3 regions of the Actinoplanes sp. NPDC048796 genome follow, and region 3 is predicted to be linked to each of the others. Evidence: riboswitches for the same ligand, from Rfam matches in the RefSeq annotation. Region 3 holds a riboswitch; each other region holds the start of a gene.
What was found. A riboswitch is a leader RNA that binds a small molecule or an ion and turns the genes downstream of it on or off. The one in region 3 is predicted to bind cyclic di-AMP.
Positions count from the first base shown of each region.

Region 1 (9,584 bases), on a different contig from region 3:
ATGGAGCACCTGACGGGAGGCTCCTATGACGGTCGACGACGCCGAGCGGCTGAGCGTGGACGAGCTGCGCGGGCTCCAGCTCGAACGGCTCCAGTGGACGCTGCGGCACGCGTACCAGAACGTCCCGCACTACCGGCGGGCGTTCGACGCCGCCGGTGTCCACCCGGACGACTGCCGCGACCTGTCCGACCTGACGCGATTTCCCACCACCAGCAAGGCCGACCTGCGCGACAACTACCCGTTCGGCATGTTCGCCGTCCCCGGCGACCAGGTGCGGCGCATCCACGCGTCGTCGGGGACGACCGGCAAGCCCACCGTCGTCGGCTACACCGAGCGTGACCTCGACACCTGGTCGACTGTGATGGCCCGATCGCTGCGCGCGGCCGGCGCCCGGCCCGGCGATCGGCTCCACAACGCGTACGGCTACGGGCTCTTCACCGGGGGCCTGGGCGCCCATTACGGGGCGGAGAGGCTGGGCTGCACGGTCATCCCGGTGTCGGGCGGCATGACGCCGCGGCAGGTGCAGCTCATCACCGACTTCCAGCCGCGGGTCATCATGGTGACGCCGTCGTACATGCTCACCGTCATCGACGAGTTCGAGAAACAGGGCCTCGACCCGCGCAAGTCGAGCCTCGAGATCGGGATTTTCGGGGCCGAGCCGTGGACCGAGCAGATGCGCCTCGAGATGGAGGAACGCGCCGGCATCCACGCCGTCGACATCTACGGCCTGTCCGAGGTGATCGGGCCCGGCGTCGCCCAGGAGTGCGTGGAGACCAAGGACGGCCTGCACATCTGGGAGGACCACTTCTATCCGGAGATCCTGGACCCGGTCACCGGCGAGCCGGCCGAGCACGGCGAACTCGTCTTCACCTCGCTCACCAAGGAGGCGATGCCCATCATCAGGTATCGCACCCGCGACCTGACCCGGCTGATGCCCGGCACCGCGCGCCCGGCGATGCGCCGGATGGAGAAGATCACGGGCCGCTCCGACGACATGATCATCGTGCGCGGGGTGAACCTCTTCCCGACCCAGATCGAGGAGATCATCCTGCGGACGCCGGGACTGGCTCCGCATTTCCAGCTGGTACTCACCAAGCGCGGCCGCATGGACCACCTCACCGTCCAGGTCGAGGCGCGCCCCGACTGCCCCGGCGACCGCCGCGAGGCCGCCGGCGCCGAAATGGCCAAGACGGTCAAGGACACCGTCGGCACCAGCGTCGAGGTGGTCGTGACCGAACCCGAGACTCTCGCCCGCTCCGCCGGAAAAATCCAGCGGCTGGTCGACCACAGGGAGCGCTGAATGGCCGTATTCCGCATCCTCGAAGCCACCGCGCGGCCCGGCGCCGTGGCCCGGCTGTCGGAGCTCGTCGTCCGGCAGGAACAGCAGATCGTGGCGCGGGCGGCCGGCATCGTCTTCGTCCAGTCGCTGCGCAGCGGCGACCGCGTGATGGCGGTGTCGAGCTGGGCCAGCGTCGAGGACATGCAGCGTTACCTCGACCGGCCGGAGACCGGCGACTTCTACCGGGCGCTGCCGGAGCTGCTCATGGGTGTGCCCAGCGTGCGCACCTACGAGGTGATCAGCCCATGAGCTGGTATTACCCGAAGGGCTGGACCGACTCCGGCGACGGTGTGGAACAGGTCCTCATCCATTACGCGGCAACACCTCCCGGTCAGTGGCCGGACTGGAGCTGGGGTCACGAGGCGCGGGTACTGCAGGATCTCGGCGGCTCTCCGCGGCAGCGGCTGAAGGTGCTGCGGATGCCGCGCACCGTCTGGGATCTGGAGAACAACCGGTCCACGCCGGAATACCGTTTCCACTACTACTTCGAGGTGTTCCAGCACGGCCACCGCTGGACCACCGACCTGTTCACCGAGGACATCGTCTACCGCGACCTCGAGTACACCGACGACAACGGCTGGATCACCAACATCTGCATCTACTGGTCGGTGGGCGACTGGGTCGCGCCGGTCTACAGCCCCATGGAGGACCCGCGCATCCCCGGCGACTCCGAGTTCCAGGCCAGGAACTATTACACGTACGACGACAAGGAACGCTTCCACCACGAGAAATACCGGATGTTGTACGGCCTGGACCTGCCGCATCGCTTCCGTTCGCGGATGTGGGGGCCGCGCGGGGCCACCCTCGTGCAGCAGTACCACGTCGGGCGCATGTACCCGCCGGAGGAGAAGAACGAGACGTGGCTGGGGCCGGACGGGGCGTCGGCGCCGGGAGGGGGCAACTGTTGGTACCACCACCTGTGAGCGTCTTCGGCCTGCGCAAGAACTGGGTCGACCCGGGACCGGGCATCGCCCTGGTCCAGGCGCACTACGTCTGCTCCCCCAGCGGCGCACCTCCCGACTGGTCCTCGGCCGAACAGGTCGTGCTGGCGCCGTCCCCGGTCCGGACCGCGGTTCTCGAACTGCCACGGACGGTCGACGGGTCCACCGAGTTCTCGCTGCACCACTTCTTCTTCGTCGTGGGCGCGAACGACCGTACGACGTCTCCGGTCTTCACCGAGGACATCATGGCGCGCGAAATCGTGTTCGACGACGCCGCCGGGGCGTACACCTCGGTGGGTTTCGTCTGGAGCGCGGTCGACGCGCCCGTGCCGAACTACACCAGCGGGACGATGGACGGTTTGCCGTTCGTGTCGCCGGGTACCGCGCCCCCGGAAGGTGACGTCTACGAGTTCGTGCGCGCGCAGCCGCTGCCGCACGTGTTCCGAGGGCTGGTGTGGGGCGTGCGCGGAACCACCATTCGCTACGGCTATCACCTGCTGCGCCAGGGGATGCCGGATCCGGCCGCGGACGACGAGCGCTGGGACGACCACGACGGTCACGGCTGGACCATCTCCCTGTGAGGCGCTACGACCGACCGCTGCGGTGGGCCGGCCGGGGCCTGATCCGCTACACCGGATCGATGCCCTTCCCGGTTCTCCATTACGGGTACGACGGGTGGTCCTCCCCGCGGGATCTGCCCATGCGGCGCGACGACGCCGGCTGGCTCGCCTCGATCCCCACGGCCGGGCGCCACGTCGTCGACTGCGTCGTGCGCTCGGCGCGATCGGAGCGGTGCGACAACAACGACGGGGCGGACTACCGGCTCTGGATCGGGCTGGACCCGGTCGACGCGCACACGCACGTCCGCGCGCCCGGCGGCGGCATGCTGGGTTTCGACAGCCTGCGCACGGCCGCGTTCTCCGGCGGCATGACGCACGCGCTGGTCTCATGGACCGACAACGACCTGGTCGAGATCGTCGCCGAGGCGACGCCGTGGCTCACCCCGCTCGTCTGGGTCCGGCCCGGCGGTCCCGATCCGGCCGACGTCCGGCGCCGGCTCGCCGCCGGCGGCGCCGGACTCAAGCTCCATCCGGCGTACGACGGGTATCCGGCCGACACGCCGGGGCTGGATCCGTACCTGCGAGTGGCCCAGGAGGCCGGCGTGCCCGTGACGGTGCACAGCGCGCCCGGACCGGCCGATCCCGACCTGATCCGGCGCCTGGCCGAGCGGTTCCCGGCGGTACGGTTCGTGCTCTACCACACGTACCTCGGACCTCCGGAGGGCCGCAAGCGCGCCCTGCGGCACGCCGCCGCGCTGCCGAACCTCTACCTCGAGACCTCGTGGTGCCGGTCGGCCGAGGCCGAGCGGCTGCTCGACGAGCTGGGACCGGACCGGGTGCTCTTCGGGTCGGACGCGGCCACCGACGGGCCCGACCACTACGTCCGGCGGCCGCCGAACATCGAGATGACCGAGAACTACAACACCGGGCTGCTGCGGCTGGCCCAGCGGCTCGCGCCGGAGGTGTTCCGGGCGTTCGTCTCGGGGAACGCCCGCAAGCTGTTCGGCCTCCCGGCGGCGTACGTTCACAAGCGCCGTCCGCGGCGGCCGTCACTCTGACGTGGCGGTGTGGCGCGCCGGGCAAGATCTCCCATGAGTCGCTATGTTGGTACGCATGACGACGGCCGGCGCACGCGGGACACTCCTGCCGCGCGCGTTGCTGTCCATTCTGCTGTTCGTGTTGCTGGCGCAGGTCGCCACGCCGCAGCGGCCGTCCGCCGCTGTTTCCTCCTCCGCCGTTTCTGAATCCTCCCCGGAAGAGCCGGGTGAGGAGGCGGAGTTCGAGCAGGCGCCGCTTGACCGCGCCACCGTCCTCAGTACGCAGTTCACCGCGGGTGTCCGCGGTTCTCGCGCGCCTCCGGCCGCGTCCCTCTGATCACCGCTTGGTGATCGCAGCCCTGTTGCGAAGAGTGGACGTGCCGACTGGACGGATAGATAGTCATGAATGTTGTAGCGGAGATGCTCGTTTCCTCGCCGGCGCCGGCGGCCATCTGGGCCACGCTGATGCTGCTCACCCTGCCCGCTCTGCTCCTACTGGGCAGCCCGCAGGCGATGCGCCACCCCCGGAAGGCGGCTCAGGAGACCGTGGCCGCGCTGCGGTCGCAGGCCACCCTGCGGCGGCGTCAGGCCGAGGAGGCCGAGCGGGCGGCCCAGTTCGCCTCGGAGGTCGAGGTGGCGGCCTCGCGGGCGGCGGCCTCGGCGCAGCGCTGGCAGGAGATCTGGGAGCAGGCGTCGGCCTCGGTGAACACGGCGTACGACGCGTGGCTGGAGGCGGATGCCCGGGTGCGGAGCGCGGCCTCGGCCGCGGCGTGGGGCACCCCGTGGTCGGTGCGGACCTGCGAGGAGTACGCGGCGCGGGAGCGCTTCCTGCACCAGGCCGTCTCGGCGGCGGTCGGCCGCGGCGAGCTCCCGGCTTCGGCGCTGGGTGACGCGATCGCCGGGCGCAACGGCTGGGACGCGCGGCTGCACCCGGTCGACCAGGAACTGGTGATCGCGCGGGCCTCGGCCGCGTGGCTGCGCCAGTGCTACGACCTGGCCGTCGAGGCCGAGGCCACGGCCTGGCACGACGCCTCGCTGGCCCGGCGCGCCGCGAGCAGCCTGCGCGAGGAATCGCAGGCGGCCGCGGTGCTGGCGGCGGCCCCGGCCCCGGTGCGGGGGAACACCGAGGTCCGGGCGAGCCGCCGGGTCACTTTCGGGGAGATCGCTCAGATCGCGATGCGCTGACCCGGGAAGATCAGGTTCGGGTCGTCGATGATGCTCTTGTTGAGCTCGGCGAGCCGCTCCCAGCCACCCTCGATCTGGTAGCGGTTGGCGATCTTGGCCAGGGTGTCGCCGGCGCGGACCACGTAGAAGTCACCGCTGGTCCGGGTCGTCGACTTGTGGGTCGACGTCGTCTTCGCGCTCGACTTGTGGGTCGTCGAGGTCGACTTCTTGTGCGTGCTGTGGGTGCTGTGGCTGCTGTGCGTGCTCGTCGACTTCTTCTTCACCGACGACTTCTTCGTCTCCGAAGCGCCGCTGGTGTTGTGGCCCTTGTAGCTCTTGGACGAGCCGGCCTTCTTGCCGCAGACGGGCCAGGCGCCGATGCCCTGACCGTCGAGGACCTTCTCGGCGATCCGGATCTGCTCGCTGCGGCTCGCCTTGTCGGCAGTGCTGGCGTACTTGCCGCCGCCGTAGGCCTTCCAGGTGCTCTTGGTGAACTGCAGGCCACCGTGGTAGCCGTTGCCGGTGTTGATGCTCCAGTTGCCGCCGGACTCGCACTGGGCGACGGCGTCCCAGTTGACGCTGCCCGCGGCCTGAGCCGGCTGGGCCGCACCGAACAGGGCGAACGCTCCGGCCACGCCGGCGGTGGTCAGGCCGAGGGCGATGGTGTGCTTACGGGTCTGTGCCATGGAAGAACAACCTCCACGCCTACGAGGTGAGCTGTCGGGTTCGGGCTGAGGTGCCCGGCCGCACGTGGCGGCTTCACCCCGAGGCACGCGCTGGGCGTGCCGAGGAACGTGTGGGTCCCCCGCTCCATGCCTGAGTTGAATTCCGTCGGGCGGCGGCAGGACTCGGCGTTCCGCCCGCGGTGCCCACGATCGTGGGACCGGCCGACCGTAACCACGCCCGGCGACGGTCGGCAAAGGCCCGAAGGGCGATCGTGACGTTGTTCTCAGTACGCCCAGGCCGGGAATGTGCCCGATTTCGTCCCGTTATGTGGGCCACCACGATCAAGGCCGCGACCAGGCACGATCAGTCCGGCGTTACCAGGCCCTGCAGCCCGACGACAATGGCGACGAGACCGAAGATCGCCAGCAGCAGTCCCCGGCCGAACGGCGCGGCGCCCGGTTCGACCGGTTTGCGACCGGTCAGGCGGTCCCAGAGCAGCGCGACGCCGACGGCGATACCGACCACCTCGAAGTGGAAGACGTGCGGCCCGTCGAACAGGTGCACAAGCAGGTAGTAGCCGCCGGCCACCAGGGCGACGACGCCGACCACCCAGCCCCAGGGCGCCACCTTGTCGGCGAACCCGCCCACCCCACCGCCCACCCGGGGAATCTGCCGCAGCAGGGCCGCGGCCAGCAGCAATCCACCGAGGATGTTCGCGAGATCCAACAACAACGCCATGAGCATGCCTCCCTGGTACCCATACGGGAGCGCTCCCATGTTCGGTTCAGCGCCGCTGGATCGAACAGTCCGCGCAGAGCCGCTGATGCGGAATCGTGAATGCCAGGCAGCACGTGCGGCGACGGACCCGCTCGGCGTTCCACTCGACCAGCCCCGCCACCCCCAGCGTCCGCAGCACCCGGCCCGTCGTCTCCCCCGGCGGCACCCCGGCCACCGCGGCGGCCCGCTGAGCCGCGTGCGCGACCCCCGCCGAGAGTGACCCCAGCAGCAGGCGCCGGCTGACCCGGGTCGCGTCGGCAACGGTGTCGAGCAGCGGCGTCACATGCTCGTCGAGCAGCGTCCGGCGCAGCGTCGCCAGCAGCGCGCCCTCGTCACCGGCGACCCGGACCCGCGGCTCTCCGCCACCGGCCAGCGGGTCGCCGGGCAGCACCGACACCGGCACGTCCTCGCGCAGCCCGAGCCGCGCCGGCGCGTACCGGTCGTCGAACCGGATCAGCACCTGAGCACGCGAGAGATGCGGCACCCGGCGCGCCGCCACCCACCCGAAGACCGCCGGAACCGCGAGCCAGAAGGAGTACGCCTTCCAGATCAGCGCCGCCGACACGTGCGGCTGCGCCGCCGGCCACCGGCGCCGGCCCGCCTCGAGCAGCACCTCGACACCGTCGCCGACCAGGCTTTCCGCGGGGATCCAGCCCTCGAGATCGCGCACCAGCAGGTCGGCCGCGAGCCCCGGCACCCGGTTGCTGGAGCCGAAACCCGCCGCGATCGCGGCGAGGATCGGCGCGTCCACGAGATCTCCCACCACCGCTGTATACCCGCCCGAACGCTTTTCAGTGACGCGTCCCCAGTGGACGGTAGGGTGGCCCGGTGAAACTGGGTGTGAACCTGCCGCAGACCACCACCTACGACCTGGCGCACGACGTGACCGCGTTCGCCCGGGAAGCCGAGCAGATCGGCTTCGACAGCCTGTGGGCGTACGACCGGGTGCTGACCCCGGAAGACCAGACCGGACCCCACGGGTTGTACGGAATGCCCGATGTGCCGTGGCCGGAACGGTACGGCTACACCACGGATCCACTGGTCACCCTGTCGATGGCGGCCGCCGTGACCTCGCGGATCGAACTGGGCACAGGCGTCCTGGTGCCGCCGCTGCACGTACCGGTCCGCCTGGCCAAGATGCTGTCGGCCCTGGACGCGGCCAGCGGCGGCCGCCTCATCGCCGGCCTGGGCGCCGGCTGGTCCATCGACGAGTTCGAGGCCAGCGCCCCGCGCCCGCTGACCGAGCGGGGCGCCGCCCTGGACGAGTTCCTGGACGTGGCGGAGGCGGTCTGGGGCCCCGACCCGGTCACCTTCGACAACGGTCGATACTCGATCAAATCCGCCCGTATCAACCCAAAGCCCGCCCGACGCGTCCCGGTCATCCTCGGCGGCCGCGGCGAACCCGCCCTGCGGCGCATCGCCCGCCGCGCCGACGGCTGGCTCCCGACCGCGACGGCACCCCAGCAGGTCGGCGAGACCCTGACCCGCCTGCGCGACCTGGCCGAGGCGGCGGGCCGTGACCGAGCGGCCATCACCTGCGTCTTCCAGATCGGCGTGGCCGCGACCCCCTCCGTACCGAAGATCGTCGAGGAGATCGAGGCCCTGGCCAAGGTAGGCGTGGACCACGTCTACGTGACCCTGCCGTCGGCGTTGTCCTCACTGACCGAGCTGATCGACACCGCGGCCGCCCTGATGTCCGCCGCCGAGGACGCCGACCTGCACTGACCCCACCCCGCGCGCCGTGTCGGCCGCCGCCGCGGAAGTGGAGCGGCGGCCACGAGCGGACCGCGCACGACCGGCCCGGCGGCCCAGCGCTGTCGCCGGATCACGTCGAGGACGACGGCCAGGGTTTGAACGCGTTGGCCGGAAGCTTGGCGCCCAGTGCTGGGCAGTGGCGGCTGATCAGGGCGGTCATGCTGGTCTCGGCGATCCGGTCGAGGCCGAACCGGGTGTAGATCTCGGGGCGGTAGTCGGCGGTCAGGAACCGGTCGCTCTGCAGCCGCCGCGAGGCCATCAGGATGAAGACGCGGAACGCCGTGTCCGAGAAGCCGAAGCCCTCGGGCGGCGTCTCCGCGAACAGGCCGACCATCGTGTCGACCTCGTCGATCGACCGGTAGACGGCGCGAAGCTTGGCCACCGAGGCGGGATCGGCCGAGAGGTCCTCCCAGCGTGTGATCCGGGGCAGGTGCAGTGCCTCGCGGAAGTCGTTGTAGCGCGGGACGTCGCGGTGCCGGGTGCGGATCAGGTCGACCACCGACAGGTCGATCACCTCGCCCTCGCGGACGAAGTTGAGCAAGGCCCGCGGATAGTTGTGCAGTGCGATCGCCCCCGGGTGGGCGATGCCGAACGAGTACAGGGTGTCGGTCAGCCCGAATTCCCGCAGCGCGTCGTCGGCGCGGTCGCCCTGGATCTCCGGGAACTCCGCGCGGCGCAGCAGGGCGCCGTCACCGGCGGCGTGGAACGCGTACGAGTCCGGGATCAGCGGATGCATCCGGTAGACGGTGACGAAGTCCTCGGTCAGCGAGTACGGCGTGCCGTGGTGGTCCGGTGTCGTGGCCGGGATGCCGTGCAGCGCGTTGGCGTCGGTGAGCCACAGGCCGGCGCGGCTCAGCCAGTCCTTCGGCGGGACGCCGCTCCAATTGACGTTCATGGCCCGCTCCAGCACCGGCGTGGCCAGGATGGCGGGCGTCCACTCGATCGTATGGATCTTCACGATGATGGCGGCGACGATGAGGCGCGCGGTCTGGTAGATCCGCTCGTCCGGCCACAAAGGATTCCGTGACCGCAGCTCGTCGCAGAGGAGGTTGTGCTCGCGGGCGAAGAGCGTGTGCATCGCGCCGAGGCCGAGCCACCACGCCTCGCTGAACCCGGTGATCTCCGATCCGGCCACGTCGAGCGGCAGATAGCCGTCGGGCGTCATCCGCAGTTTGGCGCCGTCGCGCAGGTCGAGGGCCTTGGCCGTGGTGGTGCCGTAGACCTCGGAACCGTCCCACCAATGCGACGCGACGTTGCCGAAGAGCACGCCGTCGCGGGTGACGTTCCCGCCGACGCGCATCTCCGGCTCGAGCGGGCCACCGGGCGTGTTGGCCCAGCCCGCCAT
Region 1 covers NZ_JBEZGO010000005.1:138,866-148,449, forward strand. Annotated here, with positions in the region: gene paaK (phenylacetate--CoA ligase PaaK) at 26-1,300, shown strand; gene AB0C26_RS22255 (hypothetical protein) at 1,301-1,588, shown strand; gene AB0C26_RS22260 (hypothetical protein) at 1,585-2,262, shown strand; gene AB0C26_RS22265 (hypothetical protein) at 2,259-2,861, shown strand; gene AB0C26_RS22270 (amidohydrolase family protein) at 2,858-3,898, shown strand; gene AB0C26_RS22275 (hypothetical protein) at 3,954-4,214, shown strand; gene AB0C26_RS22280 (hypothetical protein) at 4,280-5,062, shown strand; gene AB0C26_RS22285 (transglycosylase family protein) at 5,044-5,727, opposite strand; cyclic di-AMP (ydaO/yuaA leader) riboswitch at 5,730-5,885, opposite strand; gene AB0C26_RS22290 (hypothetical protein) at 6,071-6,445, opposite strand; gene AB0C26_RS22295 ((2Fe-2S)-binding protein) at 6,492-7,247, opposite strand; gene AB0C26_RS22300 (LLM class F420-dependent oxidoreductase) at 7,313-8,209, shown strand; gene AB0C26_RS22305 (peroxidase family protein) at 8,310-9,584, opposite strand, start outside.
Region 1: another riboswitch for cyclic di-AMP. It lies ahead of AB0C26_RS22285 (transglycosylase family protein); the one in region 3 lies ahead of AB0C26_RS32195 (NlpC/P60 family protein).

Region 2 (9,584 bases), on a different contig from region 3:
GCGCAGTCCAGGCCGCTCGCAGAAGCCAGCGGCACTGGGTGCAGTACTCGATCTGCAGACGAGGTTCCCTGGTCGTCACAATCGACGATTAGACCAGCTCGGGGACCTTTTCCTCGACCTCGCCGGCGGCCGGCTTCACCGTACGCAGCGTCCACAGCGCGATCGGGACGCCCACCGCCACCAGGATCGCGGCCACCACCAGCGAGAACTGGTAGCCGGCCAGGTAACGGTGCAGCTCGGTGCCGGTGGCGGCGTTCGACCGGTTGGTCAGGATCGCGCCGAGGATGGTGATGCCCAGCAGGCCGAAGACCTCGCGCGACACGTTCAGCATGCCGCTCGCGATGCCCGCCCGCTCCTGTGGGAGCGCACCGACGATCACGTTGTTGAGCGGCACCAGCAGGCCACCACCCACCCCGTACACCAGGAACCAGGGCAAAAGCGCCAAATACGAGGTTCCTTCGCCGTACGAGGAAATGCCCGCCACCGACGCCGCCATCAACGCCAGCGCCGCCGCGACCGTCCGGCCCGCTCCGAAGCGTGCCTCGAGCCGCGGCGCGATCGTGGCCATCGCCGCCATGATCAGTGCCATCGGCACGAACGCGGCCCCGGCCGCGGTGGGCGAGAAGCCGAGCACGTTCTGCATGTAGATCGCCATGTAGAAGTAGATGCCGAAGACGCCGAACGCCCACAGCCCCATGGCGAGCAGCCCTCCACTGAAGACCCGCAGCCGGAAGACGGCCAGGTCGATCATCGGATTGGCCGAGCGCGCCTCGATGACCACGAAGGCGATCGCCGAGGCCGCGGCGGCTCCGAACGCCAGCAGGATCTCGGGGGAGGTCCAGCCCTGCGATTCGCCTTCGATCAGGGCGTACGTCAGGGTGAACAGCGCCAGCGACGACGTGATCACGCCGGGCAGGTCGAGCCCCCGTGTGGTGCCGCGACCCAGGGCCGGGATGCTCCAGGCGGCCAGCGCGAAGGTCGCGATCCCGATCGGCAGGTTGATCAGGAAGATCCAGCCCCAGGACACGTGCTCGCTGAGCCATCCGCCGGTCAGCGGCCCGAAGGCCAGGGCGAGCGCGCCCACCCCGCCCCAGATGCCGATGGCCGTCCCGCGTTCGCGCGGGTCGGGGAACAGCGACGTGAGCAGGGCCAGCGCGGCCGGCGTCAGCAGCGCCGCCCCGACGCCCTGTACGGCTCGCGCCCCGATCAGCATCTCCTGGCTCTGGGCGAGGCCGGCGCCGACCGACGCCACCGTGAAGATCGCGAGCCCCGCGTAGAAGGCCCCACGCTGTCCCAGCACGTCGGCGATGCGCCCGCCGGCGAGCAGCAGGCCCGCGAAGACCAGCACGTACGCGCTGGCGATCCACTCCAGGCCCTCGAGCGAGAGGCCGAGGTCCCGCTGGATCGAGGGGAGGGCCACGTTGACCACGTTGTTGTCGAGGTACGTCATGAAGGTGCCCAGGGCCACCGCGACGAGCGCCCACCACCTACGGTTCTTGTCCATTCCACCCTCCCGTACGAGGTACATGTACGGCGTACATGTACCTCGTACATGACACCTGTACGTTGTATGGTTGTCAAGTGGCAGGGGACAAGCTGAGTAAGACCGCGGTGGCCGAACGGGCACTGCGGATCGGTGATGAGCACGGTCTCGAAGCTGTGACGATCCGTCGTCTGGCTCAGGAGCTCGGTGTCACGCCGATGGCCCTGTACTGGCATTTCAAGAACAAGGAAGAGCTGCTGCTGGGCATCGCCGATCACGCGCTGTCCACGGTCCGGGCCGATCGCGACGCCGACGATCCGTGGCAGAAACAGGTCCGCGCGATGGTCGAGGCGCTGCTCGCCGTCATGCGGAAGCACCCGAGCCTGCCCGACCTGCTGGCCATGGTGGAGAAGTCGCGGACGGCGAGCTTCACCCGCGCCTCGAACGACGCCCTGATGCTGCTGACCCGGGCCGGTTTCACGGTGCGGCAGGGCTACTGGATCGCGTCGTACCTGATGCACGGCGTCATCGGCCTGCTCCAGATGCAGCCGGAGGGTCCGCCGCACGCGAGCCCGGAGGAGACGGCCGAGTGGCGGCGGCAGCGCCGCCTGGAGTTGGTGTGCCTGCCGCCCGATCAGTTCCCGATGATGGTCGAGTTCGGTGAGACGTACGCCGATACGCCCGACCAGGAGGCCTACTTCGCGTTCGGCGTCGACCTGCTGATGGCGGCCGTGGAGAAGATGGCGGAAACGGCCGAAGGCCCGGCGGGCGCATCGCCCACCGGGCCCTGAAGGCAGAACGTTTTACGCGCTTTCGAGTGCGCGGTCGCCCGTCGTGGCGGGCGAGGTGTTGATGGCGATCCGGCGCGGCTTGGCCGCCTCGGCGACCGGAATGGTCAGCGTCAGCACGCCGTCCTGCCACGTCGCCTCGATCCGGTCGAGGTCGAGCCCGTCGCCCAGCGTGAGCCGGCGCTCGAACGTGCCGGTCGCGCGCTCGCGGCGAACCCACTGGACCTCTTCGTCGGTGCGCGGCGAACGCTCGGCGCGAATGGTCAGCACCCGCCCGTCGACACCCACGTCGACGGAGCCCGGGTCGATGCCGGCGAGGTCGCAGTGCAGCACGAAATGGTCACCGGAACGGTAGAGGTCGATCGGCATCGCGATGGAGTTACCGCCACCGAGCATCTGGCCCGCCAGACGGTCGAACTCGCGGAAGGGATCGAAAGTCAGCACCACGGAAACCACCTCCCATAGATGGCTCGCCGGCCTGCCCGGCGAGCGCGTGGCGCTCGGCTCAGATCAGTTCTGCCGAGGTCGGTGAGCCTCTGAGCAGCACCGACAAGTCATTTTTTAGCACTGTCGTCAGCCGAGTGCCAAGGGGTTTGGCGAAAAATCCGGCCTGCGTCCCGCGTCATAGTCCGGCCGGCCGGACGGGTGAATGATGAGCCCATGACGTATGTCGTGGTGGGCGGCGGCCTGGCCGGCGCCAAAGCGGTGGAAACCCTGCGCAAGTCCGGCTTCGCGGGCCCGGTCACGCTGATCGGTGCGGAGACCGTCCGCCCGTACGAGCGTCCGCCGCTCTCCAAGGGCCTGCTGCTCGGCAACGACGAGCCCGACAGCGTCTTCGTGCACTCCACCGAGTGGTACGCCGACCACGACGTGGACCTGCGCCTCGGCGTCACCGCGACCGCGCTCGACCGCACCACCAAGTCGCTGCGTCTCGACAACGGCGACGACGTCGACTACGACCGCCTCCTGCTGGCCACCGGCTCGTCCCCGCGCCGGCTGGACGTGCCGGGCGGCGAGCGAGCGCTCCTGCTGCGGACGCTCGCCGACTCCCACCGCATCGACGAAGCCATCGCCAAGGACACCCGCCTCGTGGTGGTCGGCGCCGGCTGGATCGGCCTCGAGGTCGCCGCCGCCGCGCGCAGCCGGGGCGCGCGGGTGACCGTCGTCGGAACGTCGGCCCTGCCCCTGCAGCACATTCTCGGCGACGAGATCGCCCGGGTCTTCGCCGACCTGCACCGCGCCAACGGCACCGAGCTGCGCATGAACACGCACGTCACCGAGGTGACGGCCGACGGCGTACGGCTGGCCGACGGCACCTCGGTGCCGGCCGACGTGATCGTGGCCGGCATCGGTGTGACGCCGAACGTCTCGCTCGCCGCCGGCGCCGGCCTCGAGGTCGACAACGGCGTGCTCGTCTCGTCGAGGCTGGCCACCAGCGACCCCGACATCTTCGCGGCCGGCGACATCGCCAACATCGAGCACCCGCTGCTCGGCCGGCGCCTGCGCGTGGAGCACTGGGACACGGCGATCCGCAGCGGTCCGGTGGCGGCACGGGCGATGCTCGGCGAGGACGTGGTCTACGACCGCCTGCCGTTCTTCTTCACCGACCAGTACGACCTGGGCATGGAGTACACCGGCTCGGCGCCGGCGGACGCCGAGGTGGTGATCCGCGGTGACCTCGCCGCTCGCGAGTTCATCGCGTTCTGGTTGGTCGACGGCAAGGTGGCCGCCGGCATGAACGTCAACATCTGGGACGTCTCCGACAAGATCGACGCGCTGATCCGATCGGGCGCCACCGTCGACCGGACCCGGCTGGCCGCCACGGACGTGGATTTGTCCGAGCTGGCCGCGTAGAGCAGCGCGTTTCGCACTCGGTGTCCGTCGCGCCGGGGCGGATGATCGGCGACGCTTCCGGGGTGGCGGCCTCACAGTGGTGGCCCGCGGAAGTGCTCACCCACGAGCGCCGCGGAGCCGACGTCGTGGTCTTCACCTGCCGCACCCGCCGGGCGATGCCGTTCCGGGCCGGGCAGCACGTGGAGATCGAGTGCCCGTACCGGCCGTGGCAGAGCTCGCCCTATGCCATGGCGAACGCCCCGCGGCGGGACCGGGTGCTCGAGTTCCATGTGCGCGCGGGATCCCCGTCCGGCGTATCGGCCGCCCTCGTCGAACGGCTCAAGCCCGGCGACACGCTCAGGCTCGGCGAGCCGCACGGTTCGATGGCGCTCAACCCGTACTCCCGCAGGGACCTGGTCTTCATCACGGGAGGAACCGGCCTCGCCCCGGCCAAGGCGTTGATCGATGAGTTGTCAAGGTACAACCGCACAAGGTGGATCCATCTGTTCCGCGCGGAGCGGGATGACGGCGCCTTCTACGACCGCGAGCCGCTGGACCGGCTGGCCGTTCGCCATCCCTGGCTGACGATCGTGCGCACGACGGCCGACGTCGCGGAGGCCGTCGCCGCACGTGGCCCCTGGCCCCATCACGACTTCTACATCTCGGGGCCGCAGTCCATGGTGGACTGCATGTTGGAGCGACTGGAGGCGCTGCGGGTGCCGGCGGCGCGCATCCAGTACGACGCCTTCGCCCTGCGCTGACTCACTCCGGGTTCAGATGGGCGAGCAGAGCGCCGGCCTCCGAACGCAGCTGCTCGGCCCGCTCCGGCCGGCCCAGCTCGGCATACTCGGTCGCAGCGCGTTCCCGATCGTCCGCCTCCGCCCGGACGATCTGTCTCACGTCCTCCTCGGTCAGCACTCGGCGTGCCACCTCGGTCGCGCCGACGCCGACAGGCGATGTCTCGATGGCCAGGCTCACCCCCGTACCCTCATCGGTCTGCACTGCTTCGGCGTTGTCGATAGCTGCGAGCGTCGCCCGCAGAACCGCGATCGCGGCACGATCGCGGGCCTTCATCGCGGGTGGAAGCGCCTCTCGAAGCTGTTGCCGGAGCGGTGTCTCAGTCATGCCGAGACGTTATCGAGTTCCGGCGATCGAGGCTTTCGGTTATCCACAGGGGCGCCCTCGGCGACCGAGTTGTCCACAGCGAAGGCCCGCCGCAGGTGCGGGAGCAGGGCCGATAGCGCCGGACTCGCGCGCCGGCGCCAAACAAGCGCCAACAGCGCCGGAATCGGCACGTTATCGATGGGTATGGCGGTGAGGTGGGGAAATGCGGGCGCCATGGACTCGCTCAGCACTCCCACTCCCAAGCCGCGCGACGCGAGCTCGGCGACGGTCCCGGGCGCCGACGCGACCAGCGCGACGTCGGGGATCAACCTCGCCGCCAGACAGGCCTCGTCGAAGGCGGCACGGATCCCGGTGCCTTGCGGCAGGGTGACGATGGGGTACGCCGTGAGGTCGGCCAGACAGATGCGGTCGCGGGGCTCGTCCGGAGGAAAGAGCGCGACCAGGCCCTCGCTGCTGATCACCTGCGTGGCCAGGTGCTCGGGCGGCTCGCCGGCGAGGCCGACCAGGGCGATGTCGATCGCGCCGGCCCGGACTCCGGCCACGAGATCATGGGAGTCGCCCTCGGTCAGTTCGAGCTCGATGCCCGGGTGCTCGCCGTGGAAGCCGGCGATCCCGGCGAACAGCGGTGTGATCTCGCAGCCGCTCACCATTCCGACCGTCACATGCCCGCGAACCAGGCCCTTCACCTCGTCGATGGCCTCGCGCAGGTCGGCTGCGGCGTCGAGCGCGGCCCGGGCGTACGGCAGCGCGGCCACCCCCGCCTCGGTGAGGCGGGCGACTCGTCCCGAACGGTCGAACAGCTCCGCACCGAGCTCGCTTTCCAGCGCCTTGACCTGCGCACTCACGCCCGACTGGCTGATGTGCACCTTCTCCGCCGCCCGGGTGAAGTTCGCTTCCTCGGCGACCGTCACGAAGTACTCCAGCTGCCGCAGTTCCATAACTGCGGATTCTAGCTCCCATGAAAACCATGCGTTGGACTTCTCATCCCGCCTCGAGAAGGCTGGACGCATGACGAAACGAGAGAAGGCCCAGCGCCCCGAAGACCTGACCCGCCTGTTCGTCGAGCGTGCCAACGCCAAAGACGCCGAAGGCCTCGCACTGCTGTACGAGGAGGATGCCGTGATGGCGTACCCACCCGGACGCCAGACCGTCGGCCGCGCCGCCATCCAGCGCATGTGGGAGGAGGCTCTGCCACACATGCCCACCGTCGAGCCCGAGGAGCCGCTGCCCACCCTGCTGAGCGGCGAGCTGGCCCTGACCTCCACACCTCCGCGAGATGGCTCGGGCGCCCGGGCCCAGGTGGTTCGCCGCCAGCCCGACGGCACGTGGCTGCGGGTTCTCGACCAGCCGGAATTCCAGACTCCGCGGTCGTGATCCCGGCGCCGGCGATCAGGCATTCGCCGGCGCCGGGAGCAGCTATTACAGCGCCAGAGGCTGACCCGGGAAGATGCGATGCGGGCTGTTCAAAGCGGCGCGATTCAGGCGGTATAGGGCTCGCCAGCCGCCTTCCACGTTTGCCTTGGCGGCGATTGAAGCAAGGGTGTCGCCGGCGCGCACCACGTAGTAGCGGCCTGTGGATGACGCTGTGGATGGAGCCTTGACGGTGGATTTGCGAGTGACCGTGTTTGTACTGCGATATTGGCGGGTAGAGAAGGCCTTTCGGCCACAAGTCGGCCACGCGCCCAGGCCCTGGGAACGGCGGACCAGCTCGGCGATTTGGATTTGTTCCGCGCGGGATGCCTGGTCGGCGGTGCGAGCGAAACGGTGTCCGCCGTGGGAGCGCCACGTGCTGCGGCTGAATTGCAGGCCGCCGTAGTATCCGTTGCCGGTGTTGATGCCCCAGTTGCCGCCGGATTCGCACTCGGCGATGGCGTCCCAGTTGACGGAACCGCCCTTGGCGAGCGCGACGGCGTGCGCCGGCGCGGCGGCCGGGGGTGAAGCGAGTGCCGGGGCTGCTGGGGCGGCCAGAGTGACAGTTGCGGCGGCCAGGCCCACCATGACGCGGGCAGGTTTGCACATTTGTGCCATGACGAAAGACCCTCCACGCCTGCGAGGTCAGCTGTCGGGTTCGGGCTGAGGTGCCCGGCCGCGCGTGCGCGGCTTCACCCCGAGGCGCGCCAAAGCGCCGAAGAACTCGGGTCCCCCGCTCCATGCCGTAAGTATGTGTTCCGCCGGGCAGCGGCAGGATTCGGCGTTCCGCCCGTACGGACCGGCGGCGACCGCGAAAGGGCACCCGCCGGATTCTTATAGGAATAGGCGAGATCGACGTTATCGTGTCGCGCGCATTTGTGGAGCTTGTTGGAGAATTGGCAACCATGACCGAGCACGACATCGTCGTCTACGGCGCTTCCGGCTTCGTCGGTGCGCTGGTGGCACGGCATCTGGCCGAACATTCCCCCGATGGCCTTCGGATCGCGCTGGCCGGCCGCTCCGAAAGCAAACTCGATGCTGTGAAACGCCGGCTCGGCGTCGAATGGCCGATCCTGGTCGCGGACGCCGGTGACGCCGACGCGGTCGCCCGGCTCGCGCGGGCGACGCGGATTCTCGTCACGACCGTGGGGCCGTACGCGAAATACGGCAAGCCATTGGTGGACGCCTGCGCCCGGGCCGGAACCGACTATCTCGACCTGACCGGTGAGGTTCTTTTCGCACGTCAGAGCATTGACGACAACCACGAGGTGGCCCGTGGCACCGGTGCCCGGATAGTGCATTCGTGCGGGTTCGACTCGATCCCGTCCGACCTCGGTGTGCACGTTCTGAGCGAGGCCGTTCGCCGTGACGGCGCGGGCGAGCTCACCGACACCGCGATGGTGGTGACGAGCCTGCGCGGCGGGGTCAGCGGCGGCACCATCGACTCGCTGCGCCATCAGCTCGACACCGTCAAGAGGGATCCGGCGAAAAGGCGGGTCGCGGCCGGCCCGTACTCGCTGAGCCCGGACCGGGCCGCCGAGCCGGACCTCGGCCGGCAGTCCGACATCGCCACCGTTCGGGGCGAGCGGGTACATCCGTCGCTGCGGGGGACACTCGCGCCGTTCTTCATGGCGTCCTACAACACGCGGGTCGTCCGGCGCAGCAATGCGCTGCGGGGTTACGCGTACGGGCGCGAGTTCCGCTATCGGGAGTTCATGAGTGTGGGCGCGTCGCCCCTGGTGTCCCCGGTGGCCGCCAACGGCGTCAAGCTGGGCTTCGGTGCCCTCGTCGCGGGTCTGATGTTCCCGCCGACGCGATATGTGATCGACCGCGTGCTGCCGAAACCGGGTGAGGGGCCGTCCAGCGACAAGGGGCACTTCACCTGCGACCTCTTCGGCCGCACCTCGACGGGCGCCCACTACACGGCCCGGTTCCGGGACGACCACGATCCTGGCTACAGCGGCACGGCGATCATGCTGGGGGAGAGCGCCCTGGCCCTGGCCGTCGACCTGCCGAAGGGTGAGGGTGGCGTGCTGACCCCGGCCACGGCGCTCGGCGACACGCTCGTGGAGCGCCTTCGGGCCGCCGGCGTGGAGATCTCCACCCGCGGTTCCAGCGTCAGTGATGGTCGCCGTGGTTGAGCAGGTGGGAGCGTTCGCCCTCGTGGTCGAGCACGCACAGGACCTCGGCCGGGCCGTCGAGGGCGCCGAACGCGTGCGGGACCATCGTGGAAAACGAGGCGGCCTCGCCCGTGCGGACGGTGATGGTGCGTTCGCCCAAGCGCAGGATGATCGTGCCCGAGAGCACGGTGAACCAGTCGCGGCCCGGGTGGACCCGCAGATCCTTGGGCATCGCACGGGTCACTCGCAGCTTGGCCACGGTCTGGTTGCTCTCGTGGGAGAGCAACCACGTCGTGATGCCGCGAGCCTCGTCGCGGTGCGGGCGGATCACCACGTCGTCGTCGGCGCCCGACTCCACGAGCTGGTCGAGGGTGATGCTGAGCGCCCGCGCGATCGGGGCCAGCTGGTCGAGGGCGATCCGCCGGTGGCCGGTCTCGATGCGGCTGAGCGTGGACGGGCTCAGGTAGCAGCGGGCCGCCAGCTCGTCGAGGGACCAGCCGCGAGCCATCCGCAGGCCCCGGATGCGCTGGCGGACCAGGGCATCGAGTTCGCCGTCTTGCGTCATACGCAAGATGCTATGTCGCTGACGCAAGATGCGGCTACCTTCGAGACATGGCACATACCGCTTTCGCTGAGCTGCTTGACCTCGACGCCGAGGTGTTGCGCGACTACCACAACGAGGTCATCACCTGGGTCGGCTCGCTGGCCCCGGCCCAGCCGAAGATCATCGACCTGGGTGCGGGCACCGGTGTGGGCAGCCGCGCGCTTCTGCGGGCGCTGCCGGGAGCCGAGGTCGTCGCGGTCGACATGGACGACGAGATGCTC
Region 2 covers NZ_JBEZGO010000002.1:853,612-863,195, reverse strand. Annotated here, with positions in the region: gene AB0C26_RS12455 (SelT/SelW/SelH family protein) at 1-79, opposite strand, end outside; gene AB0C26_RS12450 (MFS transporter) at 89-1,504, opposite strand; gene AB0C26_RS12445 (TetR family transcriptional regulator) at 1,582-2,274, shown strand; gene AB0C26_RS12440 (Hsp20/alpha crystallin family protein) at 2,287-2,718, opposite strand; gene AB0C26_RS12435 (FAD-dependent oxidoreductase) at 2,932-4,125, shown strand; gene AB0C26_RS12430 (FAD-binding oxidoreductase) at 4,188-4,865, shown strand; gene AB0C26_RS12425 (hypothetical protein) at 4,867-5,229, opposite strand; gene AB0C26_RS12420 (LysR family transcriptional regulator) at 5,226-6,167, opposite strand; gene AB0C26_RS12415 (nuclear transport factor 2 family protein) at 6,238-6,603, shown strand; gene AB0C26_RS12410 (transglycosylase family protein) at 6,649-7,257, opposite strand; cyclic di-AMP (ydaO/yuaA leader) riboswitch at 7,262-7,433, opposite strand; gene AB0C26_RS12405 (saccharopine dehydrogenase NADP-binding domain-containing protein) at 7,545-8,780, shown strand; gene AB0C26_RS12400 (XRE family transcriptional regulator) at 8,758-9,324, opposite strand; gene AB0C26_RS12395 (methyltransferase domain-containing protein) at 9,372-9,584, shown strand, end outside.
Region 2: another riboswitch for cyclic di-AMP. It lies ahead of AB0C26_RS12410 (transglycosylase family protein); the one in region 3 lies ahead of AB0C26_RS32195 (NlpC/P60 family protein).

Region 3 (9,584 bases):
GACCCGGCCGCCGGCCGCTACCGTGACGGCGAGGTCTTCACCGGCGTCGTGAAGGTGACCGCGCCGTTCCCGGTCGAGGTCGATCTCGGCCGGCTCTGAGGTGTGAGCTGGGCCTTTGTTTCGGCCGGGGGAGGAACAACCCGGCACCGGAGGGTGCTGGAAGGTTGGTGATCGACTCTCGGTTTCAGGTCTCGCTTCTTGACCGGTCCCGTACGCGTGCTGGTGAAGCCGAGGCGGAAGCGCTTCGTGGGACGGTTGCGCGGGCGGCGCGGGCCGAGCGGCTCGGGTATCGGCGGTTCTGGGTGGCCGAGCATCATGGCGTTCCGGGGATCGCGGGGTCGGCGCCGGCTGTCCTGCTGGCGGCCGTGGCCGGGGCCACCGGGACGATCCGGGTCGGGTCGGCCGGGGTGATGTTGCCGCATCATCAGCCGCTTGTGGTGGCTGAGCAGTTCGCGACTCTGTCGGCCTTCGCGCCGGGGCGGGTCGATCTGGGGCTGGGGCGGTCGCCGGGGTTCACCGCGCCGGTGCGGCGGGCGCTTCGGCAGGTGGAGCGGGACTTCGCCGCCGACCTGGGGGAGCTGCGCGGGTTTCTCGACGGGACGTCGGAGATCGGGCTGCATCCCCGGCCGTACGGCGTCGTGCCTTTGTTCGTGCTGGCGACGGGTAGTGGGCTGGAGGTCGCGGCGGCGCTCGGGCTGCCGGTGATCGTGGGTGGCCCGATTCTGCGGGAGGACAGGCTGGACGCGCTGGAGCGTTATCGGCGTGAGTTCCGGCCGTCGGCGCGGCAGGAGCGGCCGTGGGTGGCGATCAGCCTGGACGTGCTGGTGGCGGACACCGCCGCCGAGGCCGCCGATCTGCTCCTTCCGGAGGCGTGGGCGATGGCGCGAAGCCGTACGACCGGGGTGTTTCCGCCTTTGGAACCGGTGGCCGTCGCCAAGGCCGCCGACCGCACGCCGCGCCAGCGGCAATACCTGGAGCAGACCGTCGCGGCGGCCATCGCCGGCACGCCACGGCAGGTGGAGAGCCGGCTCGCCGAGCTGCTTGACCGTACGGGCGCGGCCGAGCTCGTCACCTCCGGCAGCACCTTCGACCGGACCGCCCTGGCCGCCTCGGACGCGGCGCTGGCGGCACTGTTTCCGAGCGCCTGAACCGCTCCCGCGGCCGGCATCCCCATTGACGCCGGCCGCGGGAGTGGCGGTCAGGCCAGGCGGCGGACCACGTAGTTGGCGTTGAAGATCTTACGCTTGCTGATCCGGGCGCCGGTGTGGGGCGAGTCGTACATGTACCCGTTTCCGGCGTAGACGGCGGCATGGTAGCCGTACGAGCCCCGGCGCGAGATGAGCAGGTCACCGGGCTGCTTGGCGCCCTTGCTGATCGCCCGGCCGTACCGCTGCTGGGAGTTGGCCTTGTGCGGCAGCTTGACGCCGACCGACTTGCGGTAGACGTACATCGTGTAGCCGGAGCAGTCGAACCGGTTGGGGCCGGCCGCGCCGTACAGGTAAAGCTTGCCGACGTGCCTCTTCGCCTCGGCCAGGATCTTCGCGCTCCGGCCCGAGGAGACACGGACGACGGTCACCTTGAGTTTTCCGCCGGTGCGTGCGGCGAAGGCGCTGTTGCCGCTGTAGACGGTGCGGAAGTAGCCGGTGACCTTCGGCGCGGGGGTGAAGGCGACGGTGCCCTTACTGGTGAGCTTCTTCGCGAACCAGGTGACCCACTTGCCGTTGCGGTACGCCTGGAGCCGCACCGTGCCGGAGTTGACCGCGGCGCCGTTGGCGGGGTTCCGGTAGGAGACCGTGATCCTCGTCGACCGGCCCATGGCGATGGTGCGGGCGCTGATCGCGGTGCGGATCGAGACCTGTTTCTTCGCCGCGGCCACGGCCGCGAGCTGTGCGGTGGAGATCGGTGCCGCCGTGGCGCTGGAGGCGGCGACCAGTTGCCCGGCGCCCAGGCTCAGCGACAGGGCGATGGTGCCGGCGGCCATGCGGCGCCGGCTCGAACGTTGTTCGTGCACGGTAGGGAGATCCTTCCGGCACGCCTGCGAGGTTAGCTGTCGGGTTCGGGCGGGAAGGTTGCCCGGCCGCGCGGAGCGGCTTCACCCCAAGGCCCACTGCGTACGTGAGCCGATGGTGGTTCCCCCGTCCCTGCCCCGGATGCCTTCATGGTGTTCTGAACGCTCATGGTCGCGGCGATCGGCCCGGGCAGGGCTCGGCGTGAGCCGGATCGACGCGAGTCGGCCAATGGGTGCGGCCGGCCTCACCTTGCTACACCCCGATCTGCCGTTCCCGTGACGAAGGCGGAATGACCCTCAGTAGTTGGCATGCTGAGCGCCGCCCCCTTTCGCCGGTTCCATCGGAGTTTCGGAAACGGATTGTAGCTGTCTGACTACGGTGCGCTTATCCGACTCGGTGAAATAGCGCACATGATTTTTTTGGCTGACGGCGCTGGTCGTTCGGCCTGTTCGAGATCGTTCCGAACAGTACGGGCCCGGCCCGAACACTAGCCGGGCAGTCGATCAAGCGGCTCCACTGTGCACGGCGCGCAGAACGCGGCCATGACGATCGGGGACGGAGTGCCATGGCCGCCGGACGACGAATTCTGGGCTTGTTCGCGTCGATGTCGCTGACCATCAGTGGGGCGGTCCCGCTTCACCTGGCCGGCGAGCTGGAACGCGGGCCGTCCGTCGTCTCGATGCTGGGATCGCTGAAGGCGTACTTCCAATCCCCGCCGACGGTGGCCGCCAAACCCGTCCCGCGGCAGCTCGACGGGGGGCCGCTGCGGGCCGGGCCGGCCTCCGCCGCCGACACCCGGGCCGACGGGGGAGCGGGGCGTAAACCCGGCAAGGGCGTCGGCGCTCTGCCGCCCGCCAGCCGGCCGCAACGGCAGGTCGAGAAGTCCACCAGCCCGAAGATCGTCACCCGCGGGGCCGCCGCCGCGCTCGCCGCCGCCGGCAACGTCGCGCCGCAGATCGACGCCCAGTACCCCGGCACCGGCGCCACCGTGCCCACCCTGACGCCGGAGCTGATGGTCACCGGCAACGATCCCGACGGTGGCCCGAACGCCACCACGTACGCGTTCACCGTCACGAACGCGGCCGGCACGGCCGTGGCCCAGTCCGGCACCCGGTCGTCACGCAGTTGGACCGTGCCGGCCGGGGCGCTCAAGTGGGGCCAGACCTACACCTGGACGGCCACCGCGAGCGACGGCGCGGCCGTGAGCACGTCCCAGGAGACCAACGCGCTGCTGCCCCGGTTCCCGCAGTCCCTGATCACCATGAGCCTGTCGCAGAACGGCGATCGCGGCTTCGACCCGGACACCCGTAACTACACCACCACGGTCACCGACGTCACCGTGCCGACCGTCGGGCCGTCACTGGCCATGGACCGTTTCTACAACACGCTCGACGTCCGGCGGGACACCGCGTTCGGCGCCGGCTGGTCGAGCATCCTGGACGCCAAGGCGACCGAGGCGCGCGATCGGGCCGGCGCGCTGCAGGGCGTCGTGGTCACCTACCCCAACGGGCAGGAGGTCGGCTTCGGCCGTAACAGCGACGGCTCGTTCGTGCCGCCGCCGGGGCGGTTCGCGACCTTCACCGCGGTCAGCGGGGGCTATCGCCTGATCGACAAGGACGGCACGGCGTACGTGTTCACCGCCGCCGCCGGCGCCGGCCGGTACCGGATCGCCTCCATCACGGACGTGCAGAACCGCGCGCTGAGTTTCCAGTACGCCGACGGGCGTACCAAATCCATCACCGCCGCCTCCGGCCGTCGCCTGTGGATCGACTGGATGTCCACCGGTTCGGGGCGATGGCACGTGCGGTACGTCAGCACCGAACGGCTTGACCCGGACGACCCGGAGACCAGCTACACCCACGAGTACCACTACGGGCCGGACGACGAGCTGACCCGGGTCTGCCCGCCGCACAACGACGGCAAGTGCACGGCGTACGAGCACACGTCCGCCTCCCAGCATCCGTCCATCGTCGCCAACGCCGGCCCCGACGCCTACTGGCGCCTGACCGACACCGGCGGCGCCACCGCGACCAGCGCCGTCCTGGCCAACCAGGGCCTGGACAACGGCGGCTACGTCGATGTGACGCTGGGCCGGCCCGGCCCGCTGACCGGGGCGTCGGCCACCGCGGCCGCGTTCAACGGAACGTCGTCACGAGTCGAGCTCCCGTCGCCGCTCGGCGCGTCGGCCGGCGTGCAGTCGTTGTCGCTGTGGTTCCGGGCCGAGCCCGGCAACCGCGGCGTGCTGTACGGCTATTCCGCCGACCCGGTCACCAAGTCGAGCACCACCGGCCACTACACGCCCGCCCTCTACATCGGAGCCAGCGGCCGGCTGCACGGCGGCCTGTGGGACGGGTCGAAGACGACGATCGCCACCCCGGCCGCCGTCGACGACGGCCGCTGGCACCAGGCCGTGCTGGTGGCGGGCGCGGGCAAGCAGTGGCTCTACCTCGACGGCGCCGAGGCCGGCACGAAGACCGGCGCGCTGGCGATCTCGGCGTTGTCCGGCGCCACCCGGCGCTACCTGGGCGCCGGCTTCAACGGCAACGGCTGGCCGGACCAGCCCTCGTCGGCCGCGGTGCCGAGCTTCTTCAAGGGCGAGCTGGCCGAGGCCGCCCACTTCGACCGCCCGCTGACCGCGGACGAGATCGCCGCGCTGTACCGTTCCGGCACCACCGACTCGCACCCGGTCATCAAGATCCTGCGCCCGTCGGGGAACGCGACAGCGGCCATCGACTACGACCGGGCCGACGGCACGGTCAGCACGGTCACCGACATCAACGGTGGCGTGTGGCGGCTCGGCAAACCCACCACCTCGGGCTCGAGCAAGGTCTACCGGGCCGCGGTGCTGGCCGCCCGGCCGGCCGACTACTGGCGGTTCGCCGAGTCGGGCACCTGGCGGCCGGTCAACGAGGTCATCGGCGACGACGCCCACTACAGCGACGTCGGCCTGGGCAACACCGGCGGGCCGTTCGAGGACAAGGTCGCCTCCTTCGACGGCGAGGCGTCGTACGTGGCGCTCGGCGACGGCAACGTGCCGCGGTCCGGGCCGGTGTCGGTGAGCCTGTGGTTCAAGATGGACGCCGGGGCGAGCACCGGCGGCGTGCTGTACTCGTTCCAGTCGCACGAGATCTGGAACGATCCCGACGAGGACACCGACGCCTGGGTGCCGGCCCTCTACGTCGGGCGTGACGGCAAGGTGCGCGGCCAGTTCTGCTACTGCGACGGCGCCACGCCGATCACCACCGGCGGCACGGTGAACGACGGTCAGTGGCACCACGTCGCGCTCGCCGCGGGCACCGGCAGCACCACGCTCTACCTCGACGGCCGGCCGGCCGGCACGGTCGACCGCACCGTCGAGGCGACCGACGCCTGGAACCCGTACGTCGGCGCCGGCACCACGCTCAACTGGCCGTCGGCGGCCGCGGACAGCACCAACGGCTTCTTCCCGGGTTACCTGGCCGAGTTCGCCTACTACCGCTCGGAACTGTCGACCGCCCAGGTCAAGACGCAGTTCGACGCCCGGGCCAAGACGCCGGGACCGCCCGTGAAGACGGTGATCACCACCGATCCGGGCGGCAAGTGGCTCACCGACGTGCACGAGCTCGACACCGACCGGAAGATCTCCTCGACCGACGCCCTCGGCAAGACCACGAAGTACGGGTACGACTCCGGCGGCTTCCCGCGCACCACGACCGACCCGAACGGCGCGGTGACCACCGAGGAGCACGACGTCCGCGGCAACGTGGTCTCCACGACCACCTGCCAGGACCAGTCCGCCGGCCGGTGCTCGACCGTCTACAACACCTACTACCCGGACGCGACCACCGCCCAGCTCACGCCCGATCCGCGCAACGACGTCCTGCTCACCACGCGCGACGGGCGCTCGTCGTCGGCCACCGACAACCGCTATCTGACGACCTACACGTACGACACCAAGGGCAACCGGACGGCGGTGACCGACCCGCTCGGCCGGGTCACCCGGACGGCGTACTCCGACGGCACCGGCGCGGCGACCGGCGGCGGTCTCGTTCCCGCCGGCCTGCCGACGTCCATCACCACCCCGGCCGGCAACCGGCAGACCATCGCCTACTACAGCAACGGCGACGTGGCCGCCCGGACCGAGCCGTCGGGCAAGCGCACGTCCTTCGTGTACGACCTGGCCGGGCGGGTCACCGACGAGACGGTGACCACGTCCACGTACCCGCAGGGGCGCACGACGTCGTACGGCTACGACGCGCTGAGCCGGGTGATCTGGAAGGTCGAGCCCAAGGTCACCGACCGGATCACCGGGGTGGCGCACACCGCGGCGACCTCGATGGCGTACGACGTCGACGGCTATCTCGTCGAGCAGCACGTGCAGGACAGCACCGGCGGTGACGCCGGGCGCACCGTCTTCAGCGTCTACAACGCCCACGGGCAGCAGGCCGAGACCGTCGACTCCACCGGGCACAGCACCTTCTACACCTACGACGCGTTCGGCAACGTGGTCACCGAGACCGAGCCGGACGGCGACGTCACCCGCAACACCTACGACGCCGACGGGCAGCTGACCTCGGCCGTGCTCGAGGACTTCACCGGCGACCCGAACAACCCGTCGCCGGCCCGCGACGTGACGGTGCTGACCAAGACGTACGACCCGGCGGGCCGGCTGGCCACCGAGGCCGACGCGATGAACTGGGTCACCGCCTACACCTACACCGACAACGGGCTGAACGGATCGACCACCCGCCGCGACCCGGCCACCGGCGCCTCCTTCGTGGTCGAGCAGAACACGTACGACGCCGCCGGCAACCTCACCGAGCGCAAGACCAACAACGGCGTCACGGTGACCCGGTACGCGGTCGACGCCGCCGGGCGGACCACCTCGTCGACGCTCGACCCGGACGGCGTCAACCAGGTCACCGAGCACGAGTACAACGGCGACGACGCGCTGACGGCGACGAACCGCCGGGCCGGGACCGGGCCGGTGCTGGAGCGGATCGGCTACGCGTACGACGGGGCCGGCAACCAGACGTCGGAGGCGTTGTGGCTGACCGGCGCCGACCGGGCGGCCCGCTGGAAGCTGGACGGGCTCACCGAGGGCCGGGCCGCCGACGAGGTCGGCAACGGCAAGCTCACCCCGGCCGGCGGCGTCACGTTCTCCGCCGAGCGCGGCGGCGCGGCCGTGCTGAACGGCGCCGACGGCCGGCTGACGAGCGCGGCCACGCCCGTCGACACCACCCGCGGTTTCACCGTCGCCGCCTGGGTCAAGCTCGGCGCGACCGGGCAGACGCGCCAGGCCGTCAGCGCCGACGGGCTCAAACAGAGCCCGTTCCAGCTGCGCTACGACGGCCCGGCCAACCGGTGGCAGTTCATCACCAGCCAGTACGACACCGCCTCACCGGCCGCGGTCGCCTCCACCTCCACCTCGGTGCCGTCGGCCGGAACGTGGACCCACCTGACCGGCGTGTACGACGCCGACGCCCAGACGATGCGGCTCTACGTCAACGGCTCCCTGCAGGACACCGACGCCGCGGCCCGCCCGTTCGGCTCCTCCGGCGGTGTCACGGTCGGCGCCGGGCGGTGGAACGGCGCCGTCACCGACTTCTGGTCGGGCCAGATCGACGACGTTCAGCTCTACCAGAAGGCGCTGAGCGCGACCGAGGTCGCCGCGGTCCGCGACGGCGGTGGCCCCGGCGGCGACGCGCGGGTCATCCGAACCTCGTACCGGCTCGACGAGGACGGCCTCGTGCTGGCCTCGACCGATCCGAACGGCGACACCACCGACTACACCTACGACGAGGCCGGCCGGCCCACGGTGGTCACCGCGCCGGCGGCGATGACCGAGACCGCGGGCACCCAGCCCGTCGCGGCCCGGGCGGCGACCACGACCGGCTACGACACGTACGGCAACGCGGTGGCGGTCCGGAACGCGGCCGGCCATGTCACCACGACCCGCTACGACGCGGCCAACCGGCCGATCGCCACCGTCCTGCCCACCTACACGCCGCCCGGCGGCGCCGCGGTGACGCCCCAGTCCACCCGTGCCTACGACGCGCTCGGCCAGCTGAAGACGGTCACGGACGCGCTCGGGCGCACCACTTCGTACACCTACGACCAGCTCGGCCGCGTAGCGACCGAGACCGCGCCGGGCAACGCGGTCACCAGGCACACGTACGACCTGGCCGGCGACCCGCTCTCGATCACCGACCCGACCGGCGCCGTCGACACGGCCACCTTCGACTACCTGGGCCGAAAACTCACCAGCACCGAGGTCGTCCGGCAGGACAACGCCAACCACACCACCCGGTACGGGTACAACGCCGGCGGCTGGCTCGGGTCGGTCACCTCGCCGGCCGGGGTGACCACCTCGCAGACCTACAACGCCACCGGCCAGGTCGTCTCCAGCACCGACCAGGCCGGCAGCGTCACCAAGCTCTACTACGACGGGCTCGGCCGCCAGAACGTCACCATCCTGCCCAACGGCACCGAGACGGGCCTCGCGTTCGACAAGGCGGGCCGGCCGGTGGAGACCTACGAGCTCGCACCGGACGGCGACTACCTGGCCGGCACGTTCACCGAGTACGACCTGGAAGGCAAGACCACCGCCCAGGTCGACGAGCGCGGCACCCGCACGACGTTCACCTACGACGCCACCGGCCTGCTGACCTCGGAACGGCAGCCGGTGTCGGCCACCGAGGCGATGCAGACCAGCTTCGGCTACGACGCGCTGGGCAACCGCACCCGCTTCACCAACGGGCGCGGCAACGCGTTCTACACCACCTACAACGCCATGAACCTGGCCGAGTCGGTGATCGAGCCGCCGACGGCGCGCTATCCCGATCCCGCCGATCGCACCTTCACGCGGGCCTACGACGCCGCCGGACAGGTGGCCACCGACCGTTCGCCGGGCGGAGTCGTCGTCGGCTACGAGTACGACGCCCGCGGCAACCTGACCCGGCAGACCGGCGCCGGGGCGGAGGCCGACACCACCGACCGAGTCTTCGGCTACGACGCCGGCGACCGGATGACCTCGGTCTCCGCGCCCGGCGGCACCGACACCTTCGCCTACGACGACCGGGACCTGCTGCGCGGCACGACCGGTCCGTCCGGCGCCGGCACCTTCAGCTACACGCCCGACCGGAAACTGGCCGGCCGGACCGACGCGTCGGGCACCACGGCCTACACGTACGACAACGCCGGCCGGCTGCGCACGCTGACGAACCAGACCGCCGGCCTGTCCGCCGCCTTCGCCTACAACGTGCTGTCCCAGCCGGCCTCGATCGCGTACGCCGGCGGCAACACCCGAACCTTCGAGTACGACGATTTCCGCCGGCTGTCCCGCGACCAGCTGCACACGTCGGCCGGGGCCGAAGTGGCCGCGATCGACTACGGCTACGACAAGAAGGGCAACCTGACCGACAAGACCACCACCGGGTTCGGCGGCACCACCGAGAACTCCTACACGTACGACCTGGCCGACCAGCTCACCTCCTGGAACAACGGCGTCACCACGGTCCGCTACGAGTACGACCTGGCCGGCAACCGCACGAGGATCGGCAACCGGACGCTGGCCTACGACGCGCGCGACCAGTT
Region 3 covers NZ_JBEZGO010000009.1:192,308-201,891, reverse strand. Annotated here, with positions in the region: gene AB0C26_RS32205 (Uma2 family endonuclease) at 1-99, shown strand, start outside; gene AB0C26_RS32200 (MsnO8 family LLM class oxidoreductase) at 168-1,148, shown strand; gene AB0C26_RS32195 (NlpC/P60 family protein) at 1,199-2,011, opposite strand; cyclic di-AMP (ydaO/yuaA leader) riboswitch at 2,019-2,165, opposite strand; gene AB0C26_RS32190 (LamG-like jellyroll fold domain-containing protein) at 2,575-9,584, shown strand, end outside.